DNA from 2 places in the Eubacterium sp. AF15-50 genome. Region 2 is predicted to be linked to the other one. Evidence: predicted binding sites of a transcription regulator. Region 2 holds the regulator's gene; the other holds the start of a gene.
What was found. The regulator NrdR, encoded in region 2, represses ribonucleotide reductase genes. The targets are predictions, from matches to a motif close to CACNANATNTNGTG.
Positions count from the first base shown of each region.

Region 1: a site for NrdR is predicted at 2,194-2,207, ahead of nrdD (anaerobic ribonucleoside-triphosphate reductase). Genes of this name have one in related genera too.

Region 1 is NZ_CAKVZL010000061.1:7,117-12,528, reverse strand. Features, by position in the region: partial or broken gene Q5O73_RS07655 ([Fe-Fe] hydrogenase large subunit C-terminal domain-containing protein) at 1-406, opposite strand, end outside; gene Q5O73_RS07650 (MATE family efflux transporter) at 688-2,070, shown strand; gene nrdD (anaerobic ribonucleoside-triphosphate reductase) at 2,231-4,420, shown strand; gene Q5O73_RS07640 (GTP pyrophosphokinase family protein) at 4,544-5,224, shown strand; gene Q5O73_RS07635 (cupin domain-containing protein) at 5,246-5,412, shown strand, end outside.
Region 2 is NZ_CAKVZL010000047.1:7,536-12,947, reverse strand. Features, by position in the region: gene aroD (type I 3-dehydroquinate dehydratase) at 1-1,090, opposite strand, end outside; gene Q5O73_RS06615 (shikimate dehydrogenase) at 1,220-2,092, shown strand; gene Q5O73_RS06610 (YqeG family HAD IIIA-type phosphatase) at 2,240-2,740, opposite strand; gene nrdR (transcriptional regulator NrdR) at 2,776-3,225, opposite strand; gene Q5O73_RS06600 (PRC-barrel domain-containing protein) at 3,332-3,595, opposite strand; gene sigG (RNA polymerase sporulation sigma factor SigG) at 3,664-4,440, opposite strand; gene sigE (RNA polymerase sporulation sigma factor SigE) at 4,516-5,253, opposite strand; gene Q5O73_RS06585 (sigma-E processing peptidase SpoIIGA) at 5,264-5,412, opposite strand, start outside.

The sequences.
Region 1 (5,412 bases), on a different contig from region 2:
TAGCTTTCTTTGGACAAACCTCAACGCATGGATGCTCAATACATCCCTGACATCCGTTGGTTACGAAAATCTTTTTTTCAGGGCATGCATGACATGCAAATTTTATAATGTTAATAAGAGGAGGGTCATAATACTTTTCATCAATGGCACTGGCATCTATTCCATCTGAAAGTGGTGCATGCTCAGACACTTTTCTAATAGGAAGTCCAATGGTAGCACGAAGACGTTCTCCTACAATGGCACGTTCAATAAAAATGTTATTGTAATATTTTCCAATTTCACCGGGAATGATTTTGTAAGGCAGTTCTTCAATTCGTGTGAAATCTCCGCCTTCAAAAGCCATTCTTGCAACTTCCGTAAATACCTTATGACGTATCTCCGTCTTGTTTGAATAAATTCCTCTCATGTATTTCTCCATTTCATATAATTCAAATAAAAAACAGTCATAAAAACTATTATTAATTATAACATAGCATACAAAATAAGCACAAGTAAAATATAGTTAATTTTTTAACAATATAAAACCTAAATCGGAAGGTGCCGGTGCAAATTATGAAACATTAGGGTATTTTTTTAGAAAAATATTTAATTTCGAATTTGTGGTTGAAATTTTCCTTTATAGAGTTGTATTATATGTTGTGGCGATAATGAGAATAGAAGAAAATGAAATTATAAAGGAAAAAAGAAATGACAAATATGAATGAGAAAATTGAAAATCCCTTAGGAACGGAACCAGTGGGGAAGCTGCTTAGAAAATTTGCAGTTCCAAGTATTATATCAATGCTTGTAATGTCTTTGTACAATATAGTAGATCAGATCTTTATAGGACAGTGTGTAGGAGAGTTAGGAAATGCTGCCACTAATGTTGCCTTTCCCTTTACCACCTTATGTATTGCTACGGCACTGGCTTTTGGAATAGGTGGAGCTTCAGGATTTAATTTAAACTTAGGTGCAGGAGAAAAGGAAAAAGCACCATATTTTATAGGCGTAAGTGCTTCAATGATGTTTATTATCGGTGTTGTTCTGTCTGTTGTGGGACTTACGGCATTAAAACCCCTACTTTTATTCTTTGGTTCAACAGATACGGTATTACCGTATGCCATGGAATATACAAAATATCTGGCATTGGGATTTCCTTTTGCCATTATTTCATCTGGTGGTTCACATTTAGTAAGAGCAGACGGAAGTCCGAAGTTTTCCATGGCCTGTAACCTTGTAGGCGCCATTGTAAATGTAATTTTAGATTACCTTTTTGTTATGGTATTTAACTGGAAAATGGCAGGAGCAGCAATAGCTACTGTAATAGGACAAATTTTAGCTTCAATTATGGTTATATGGTACTTGATTCATTTTAAAACCATTAAGCTTCACGGAAAGCATTTTGTACCACAACTTAAGATAGTAGGAAGAACTGTACATCTTGGAATGGCACAGTGCTTAAATCAGCTGGCAATTATGTTTGTTCAGGTTGTAATGAATAAATCACTGACATATTACGGTGCCCTTAGCCCTTATGGTGCGGACATTCCCCTTGCCTGTACGGGAATTGTAATGAAGGTTAATCAGGTGTATTTCTCCATATGTATAGGTGTGGCACAGGGAATACAGCCTATTGCCAGTTTTAACAGGGGAGCAGGTAAAAATGACAGAGTTAAAAAGACCTATAAGCTTGCCGTTTCCTGCAATACAATTATTTCAACTATTGCATTTATAATATTCCAACTGTTCCCAAGACAGATAATAAGCATATTCGGTTCAGGAAGCCCTGAATATTTTAGGTTTTCCATTAACTTTTTCAGAATATTTTTATTTATGACTTTCTTAGACGGAATACAGCCAATAACATCAACATTTTGTACTGTTATAGGGGAACCAAACAAGGGAACATTTTTGTCTCTTACAAGACAGGTTATATGCTTTATACCACTTATGATTGTGTTACCATATATTTTCCACAACTTTGGCTATTTAGGCATAGATGGTATGATGTATGTTGCACCGATATCCGACTTTTTAGCAGCAGTACTGTCGTTAATTGTAATTAAAAAGGTGTTTAAAAAGTTAGTTTAGAACATTTTGTATGAGGGAAAACTATAATTGGAGATTTTGTAAAAAAAAGAAGAAATATTTCAGAAATGTTGCAATTGCCACTGTACAAAATGGAATATGTTGTGCTATAATGCTTTAAGCATATACAAGATATAGTATTCGAGCTTGAGAGGGAGAAAAGATGGAAGTTTTATTGAGAAAGGTAATTAAACGAAACGGTCAGGAAGTTTCATTCGACGTTAACAAGATTCTTAATGCTATAAGGAAGGCAAATAACGAGATTGCCCCTATACATAAGTTAAACGAGTATCAGATTGCGGCAGTGGGAAATCTTGTTGTTGACCAGATTGAAAAATCAAACCATGCAGTAGCAGTTGAAGATATTCAGGACATGGTAGAGAGAGGCATCATGGAGATGCGTGGATATGAGGTAGCCCAGAAGTACGTAAGATACAGATATACACGTGAATTAGCCAGAAAAGCCAACACAACAGATGATGGAATTTTGTCTCTTATTGATCAGATTAATGAAGAAGTTAAACAGGAAAATTCCAACAAGAATCCTACAATTAACTCCACCCAGAGAGATTATATGGCAGGTGAAGTCAGCAAGGATTTAACTAAACGTATTTTATTGCCGGAGGATATTGTTCAGGCTCATGAGCAGGGAATTATACATTTCCATGATTCCGACTATTTTGCACAGAAGGAGCACAACTGTGACTTAATTAATTTAGAGGATATGCTTCAAAATGGAACATGCATATCCGAAACTAAAATAGATACACCTCACAGCTTTTATACAGCCTGCAATGTTACTACACAGATTGTGGCACAGGTTGCCAGCAATCAGTACGGCGGTCAGTCATTTTCATTAGGACATTTGGCACCTTTTGTTCAGGTGAGCAGAGAAAAAATTACCAAAGAAGTTTTAGCTGAAAGAAATGAACTCAACTTGAATTACAGTGATGAGCAGGTAAAACAAATTGCCGAGAGAAGATTAAAGGATGAGATAAACCGTGGTATCCAGACTATTCAGTATCAGCTGATTACTCTTATGACATGTAATGGGCAGGCACCTTTTGTAACAATGTTTATGTATCTTGATGAGGTACCGGAAGGTCAGACCAGGGATGATTTGGCTACCCTTATAGAAGAGGTTTTAAAACAGCGTATTCAAGGTGTTAAAAATGAAAAAGGTGTTTGGATTACACCGGCATTTCCTAAAATTATATACGTTTTAGATGAAGATAATGTTACACCGGATTCAAAATACTGGGCACTTACGGAGCTTGCAGCAAAATGTACTGCCAAGAGAATGGTTCCTGATTATATTTCAGCTAAGGTTATGAAAGAAATGAAGCAGGGATGCGTTTATCCATGTATGGGCTGCAGAAGCTTCCTTACAGTTGAGGACAGCCAGAGAAACGCAGACGGAACCCACAAATTCTATGGACGTTTTAATCAGGGTGTTGTAACCATTAACTTAGTTGATGTGGCTTGCTCATCTAACGGTGACATGGGACTGTTCTGGAAAATTTTGGAAGAAAGACTGGAGTTATGCCACAGGGCACTTAGATGCAGACATGAGAGACTTCTTGGAACACCTTCAGATGTGGCACCTATTTTATGGCAAAACGGTGCTTTGGCACGTCTTAAAAAGGGTGAAACTATTGATAAATTATTATTTAACGGATATTCAACCATTTCATTGGGATATGCAGGTCTTTATGAAATGTGTGTAAGAATGACAGGTAAATCTCACACTACTCCTGAAGGAAAAGAGTTTGCCATTAAGGTTATGCAGAAGTTAAATGATAAATGTGCTGAGTGGAAGGCAGCTGAAAACATCAGCTATTCCGTATATGGAACACCTATGGAATCTACTACCTATAAGTTTGCTAAGTGTCTCCAGAAGAGATTTGGCATTATAAAGGGTGTTACAGATAAAAATTACATTACCAACAGTTATCATGTTCATGTGACAGAAGAAATAGATGCTTTCAGTAAGCTTAAGTTTGAATCAGAATTTCAGAAACTTTCACCGGGTGGTGCCATAAGCTACGTAGAAGTTCCTAATCTTCAGGACAATATCGAAGCAGTAATTGAAGTAATGAAATTTATTTATGACAACATTATGTATGCTGAATTAAATACTAAATCTGATTATTGTGAGTGCTGCGGATACAATGGAGAAATTCAGATTGTATCAGACGAAGAGTCAGGAAAGTTAATTTGGGAATGCCCAAGCTGTGGAAACAGAAATCAGGATAAAATGAGTGTTGCCAGAAGAACATGCGGATACATTGGAACCCAGTTCTGGAATCAGGGAAGAACTCAGGAAATAAAGGATAGGGTACTTCATTTGTAAAAAATAATAGTTATAAAAATAAAGGAGATTGCTGTCGGACAGATGGCAATTTCTTTTTTTTATTTAGTGTGGTATAATAATCACAGTTATGTGCGCGGAATTAAGAGGGAGAGGTATAAAACGATGATAAAAGATCAAATAAGAAATATTATTATTAATGAAGTGGTAAAAAGTCCCGTGGTGGAGAAAATTAAAGAAGGACAGTTATCCTATATGAAATTAATGTCGTATTATAAATGTGCCATTATGGAAATAGAAACAAAGTTCAGGGTTTTAGATGAACAGTTTTCTTTAAGATACGACGATAATCCTATAGAAACCATAAAATCAAGGCTGAAATCCCCTGAAAGCATAATGAAAAAGGTTCAGAAAAAAGGTCTTAAAATGACTACCGATGATATTGAAAAAAATATTACGGATATTGCAGGAATCAGGGTTATCTGTTCCTTTAAGGAGGATATTTATAAACTGGCAAAATGCCTTCTTCAGCAGGATGATATAACATTAATTGAAAAGAAGGATTACATAAAAAATCCTAAGGAAAGCGGTTACAGAAGTCTACATTTAATTGTGGAAGTACCTATTTTTCTGGAAGATGAAAAAAGAGCAATGAAAGTTGAAGTGCAGTTTAGAACCATAGCCATGGATTTTTGGGCAAGTCTTGAACATAAAATGAGATATAAAAAGGATGTAGATGAGGATTTGTTGACAGTATTATCTGAGAAACTCACGGAATGTGCAGAATTAAGTGCCAGCTTAGACGATAAAATGGAAAGTATCAAGAATTTAACAAAAGCTAAATAAAATAAGAAAGCAGGTGTAAATATGTTGTTTAATTTTGATGACATGGAAGAAACAATTCTTCACAACTTTAATGGTGGAAAGAATGACACAAAGGCAAAAATGTTTATTGATGAAAACGTAAAGATACTTTATGGGACATTGGAGCCGGGTTCATCTATTGGTCTTCACACCCATGAAAAAAACAGCGA
Region 2 (5,412 bases):
TGTCAAATATTGTTTCCGGTGTAGCTGTAAGAAGTACAATAGTTCCGCTGTTTTTTAGTATGTCCACATTTTCATCTTTTAACACGGCACCGCCGCCACAGGAAATTATCTGATTTTTGTTATTTGCAATTTCCCTAAGGCTTTCTGTTTCTAAGTTTCTGAAATATTCCTCACCGTATTTTTCAAAAATTTCACTTATGGACATTTTTGCCTTTTCTACTATATACGCATCCACGTCAATTTCCTTAAGTCCCGTTATTTTTGATAATGCAGAAGAAACCGTGGTCTTTCCTGTTCCCATAAATCCTATTATGGCTATGTTTCCCTGCAAAGGGCAATGTTTGTTTTCCTGTAAGAGCTTTCTCACAACCTTAATACCAGGCTGTCCCGGTGCTGAAGCACTTACTCCTGCTGCAAAGGTAACTGAAGTTTTTGTGATTTTAGGTATAACCCTTGTTACGGCTCCTAATTCACCCATGGACATTGTAATAATTGGTGCCTTTATTTTTTCATCTGTCTCCTTTGATGCTTCAATTAACACTTCGACGTCTTTTTTATCCCTTGGCATAACTGCTAATTTACAAACATCTGCCCCTGATTTTTCTATGGTGCTTAATATTTTCACCATTTCTTCCTTGTCCGGAGTTTTGTCAAAATGATGATTAGAACCTATAACATTCATTCCCTTTTCATGAAGGCTATTAATCAATTCATTAGCCTTATCATCCTTAAATACTTCCACGTCCACAAATTCTACATTAAATTCTTTGCCTTTTTCTGCAATAAATAAGCACAAATCACAATATTCATTCCAACCTATCTTTTTATTTCCACCTTCTGAATCTGTTCTTATTGTAAATATAACAGGAATATTTTCATTAACGTCTTTCATTTGTTTTAGGACATTCAGGTATCCTTCATTGTTATCGGTTTCAAAAAAATCTCCCCGCCACTCTATTATATCCGGTTCCATTTCTACGACACTTTTTAACTGCTGTAATACTTCTTCCGTAGTTTTTCCCATAACCGGAACACAAACTCTTGCCTGATTATTTGACAAAGTTATTTTCCCGAAATTCTTTTCCTTCATTTGTAACCTCCACGCTGACAATAAATAGAGTATAGTTTAGCCTTTAAATTTAGTCAATGCAAAGGTTTACATTTTTTTCCTGACACTTTATACTTAATAAGGATTTTATTTGAAAGGTGGTATTTTCATATGGGATGTATCAATGAAATTACAGGACATACAAGACTCACCGGACTTTTGGGAAGTCCCGTGGCACATAGCAAATCCCCTTTAATGCATAACGAAGCATTCAGACTTTTAAGACTTGACTATGTATATCTTTGTTTTGATGTTAAGGAAGACAGCTTAAAAACAGCTTTTGAAGGATTAAAAAAATTAAATGTTGCAGGCTTTAACTGTACAATGCCTGACAAAACCGCAATCTGTGAGTTATTAGATGATTTATCTCCTGCTGCTAAAATGATTGGTGCCGTAAACACCGTTGTAAATGAAAATGGCAGATACATAGGTCATAACACTGACGGCATCGGTTACATGCAGTCAGTAAAGGATGCAGGTTTTGATATTAAGGGCGAAACCATGACTCTTCTTGGTGCCGGTGGTGCAGCATCTTCCATCTTTGTTCAGGCAGCATTAGATGGTGTTAAAAAAATCAACCTTTTCAGTATTAAGGACAGGTTCTGGGAAAAAGCAGAAAAAATGGTTGATATGGTTAATTCCAACACAGATTGTGATGCAAAGCTTATTGAGTTAGGCAATGACGATATATTAAACGAAGCTATCTCAAACAGTAAGATTTTAACCAATGCCACATCTGTTGGCATGGCACCAAATACTGATAATTGTATAGTGAAGGATTTTTCAATTTTTAATGAAAACCTTATTGTTTCAGATGTAATATATAATCCAATGGAAACTAAGCTTTTAAAAATTGCCAAAGAACATGGATGTCCTACCTTTAACGGCATATATATGCTGTTATATCAGGGAGCTGAAGCTTTTAAGTTATTTACGGGAAAAGATATGCCTGTGGAAGAGATTAAAAAGAAATATTTTTCATAACATCGAGTAGGCTGACTCCTACCCGATTTTAGCTAGCGGACATCTCAAAGCATAGCTTTTCGATGTTCTTACGCCCGGCAAATAATATTTCGTGCGAGCACGATATTGCTTGCCGGGCTTTTGCTACAAAAAAAGTGCGTAGGTTCATTACTTACGCACTTTTCTTTTCCATAACCAGAGAATTAATTTTTCCGGTATTCTTTTTAAAATAATCTGTATTTCCTCTTTTTTGTCAATTTGCTTTAACATTACAGTTTCTATACCTGTTCTGTTTGCCCCCCAGATATCCGTAAAAATCTGGTCGCCAATAAACAATGTGGATTCTTTATCAGTATTCATAAGCTCCATTGCCTTTTTATAGCTTTCCCTTGAAGGCTTATGAGCATCATATATGAATTTTGAATTAACTGCCTTTGCAAAAGGTTCAACTCTTAGTTTCTTATTATTTGAAATAAGACATGTATCTATTCCCATTCCATGTATTTTTTCAAAAACCTTAATTATATGTTCATCTGCCGGTGCTCCGTGAGGCACCAGTGTATTGTCTATGTCCGATACTATTCCACGAATACCTTTTTTGTAGTACATTTCAAAATCAATGTCATCAACGGAATCAAGGTATGTATCCGGGTATAATTTATTTAGCATTTAAATCTCCTTAGGGTTAAAATGTTAAAACTTAATTATTTAAGTAATTTTGCCAGTTCCTCCATAAATGTGTTTACATCCTTAAATTCACGATATACCGATGCAAAACGCACATATGCCACCTGGTCTAATTTCTTTAATCTGTCCATTACCAGTTCTCCGATAACCGCACTGGAAACTTCCTTCTGTTCCATGTTAAATACGGCATTTTCAACATCTTCCACTGCTGAAACAATCTGTTCATAGGAAACCGGTCTTTTATGGCATGACCTTAAAATTCCTGCCTCAATTTTGCTTCTGTCATAGGGTTCACGTATATTATCTTTTTTTATAACAATAAGTGGAATGGATTCTACCTTTTCGTACGTGGTAAATCTCTTCTTACATACTTCACACTGACGTCTTCTTCTAATGGCATTATTCTCTTCTGCCGGTCTTGAATCAATAACCTTTGTATTTTCTTCTCCACAATATGGACACTTCATAGTTGTTCCTCCGGTTCTTTTTTACCACATAATTATAGATAATATTCCCTGTAAGGTCAAGGGTTTAGAATCCAGGCTTTTCACTGATTATGAGTATTTATTACCTCTAAAACATCTTTATTTTATGTTTAACCTCCGCCTCATCTACCTTTACCAATATAATATCAGGTCCCACCTGGGTAATACACTTAAAAGGGATTACATACTCGTAATCACTACATACTAATCCACACCATTTACTTGGTCCCGGCACAATAATTGCCTCAATACATCCTGTGCAAATATCAAATGCTATATCATCTGCACATCCTAATATTTTGCAATTGCAACAGTTTATAACCTCTTTCCTTTTTAAATCCTCTATTCTCATTTAAAGCCTTTTTTATTATCTTATGCAGTATCCCTGTTTTGTCTATCAATTTGTAGCGGGACATTCTCTTATTTCATGTAATTTTTCATACTTTTTAATGCGTTTTTTTCCAATCTGCTTACCTGTGCCTGGGAAATGCCGATTTCATCTGCAATTTCCATCTGAGTTTTTCCGTTAAAAAAACGCATATCTATTATTTTTCTCTCCCTGCCTGACAAACCGTTTAAAGCCTCATTTAGTACAATGTTTTCCACCCATTTTTCTTCTTTATTCTTTTTGTCACTAATCTGATCCATTACATAAAGGGTGTCTCCCCCCTGGTCATAAACCGGGTCGTACAAAGAAACAGGACTTTGAATGGCATCAAGGGCATACAAAATTTCCTCCGGTGTTGCTCCAATGTGCTTTGCAATTTCCTCAATGGTAGGCTCAGTATTAGTTTCCTTTATTATGCTTTCCTTGCAATATATTGCCTTATAAGCAATGTCCTTTATGGAACGGCTTACCCTTATGGATGCATTATCCCTTAAAAATCTTTTAAGCTCCCCTGAAATCATTGGCACTGCATATGTGGAAAATTTAACATTTAAGGTATCGTCAAAATTATCCACAGCCTTAATCAGTCCGATACATCCGATTTGGAACAAATCGTCCACATTTTCACTGCTGTTGGAAAATCGCTGCAAAATACTAAGTACCAGTCGCAGATTTCCCTGAATAAATTCTTCCCTTGCCTCCATGTTGCCTTTTTTTATTTCCTGAAACAGTTCTTTTTTTCTTTTTTCACTTAAAAGCGGCAACTTAGATGTGTTTACACCACATATTTCAACTTTAAAAAGAGCCATAAAAATCCCCCTGCAAAATATCTTTCATAGATATAATTTGCCCAATTTATGGCTCCCTATTCTTAATTATTATATTTATTCAAATTTTACTATTTCCCTTTTTAACCTTTTAATTATTTTCTTTTCTAATCTTGAAATATATGACTGGGATATTCCAAGGCTGTCTGCCACCTCCTTTTGCGTCATTTCCTCCCCATCAACGTTGTTTAATCCGTAACGCATTTCCACAATTACCTTCTCTCTGGTATTTAGTTTTTCTATAGCCTTATATAAAAGCCTTTTCTCCACCTCATTTTCAATTCCTCTTGAAATAACATCTTCATCGGTTCCTAATATATCGGAAAGTAATAATTCATTTCCGTCCCAATCCACATTCAGCGGTTCATCTATAGAAACCTCCAGCTTAGTTTTATTGTTTTTTCTTAAATACATTAATATTTCATTTTCAATACATCTTGACGCATATGTAGCCAGCTTTATGTTCTTAGTTGGATTAAAGGTGTTAATTCCCTTTATCAGTCCGATGGTTCCTATGGATATTAAATCCTCCACTCCCACACCTGTATTATCAAATTTCTTTGCAATATATACAACTAACCTCAAATTATGTTCAATAAGCTTAGAACGTGCCTCCATGTTTTCCTCTTCAATTAAGCTTTTTATACACTGATATTCCTCTTTGGCACTAAGAGGCGGTGGCAGCACTTCATTCCCTCCTATGTAATGTAAATCCCCCTCTTTTTTTATTATTATTCCACTAAAAAATGGCAGTTTATTAATATTTACAAAGGTTTTTATTGTTTCTAAAAGCATTGTATTCTCCTTATTTATTTAATATATCCGGGTTCAAAATCATTTCATACTTATTATTTTGGCTTAATTTTCCTTTATATATTCCTATTATTGCCTTTTCCGTGGTAATGTCATTGACTACAAGTTTATCTACCACAAAAGCTTTCATCAGTCCGTGGG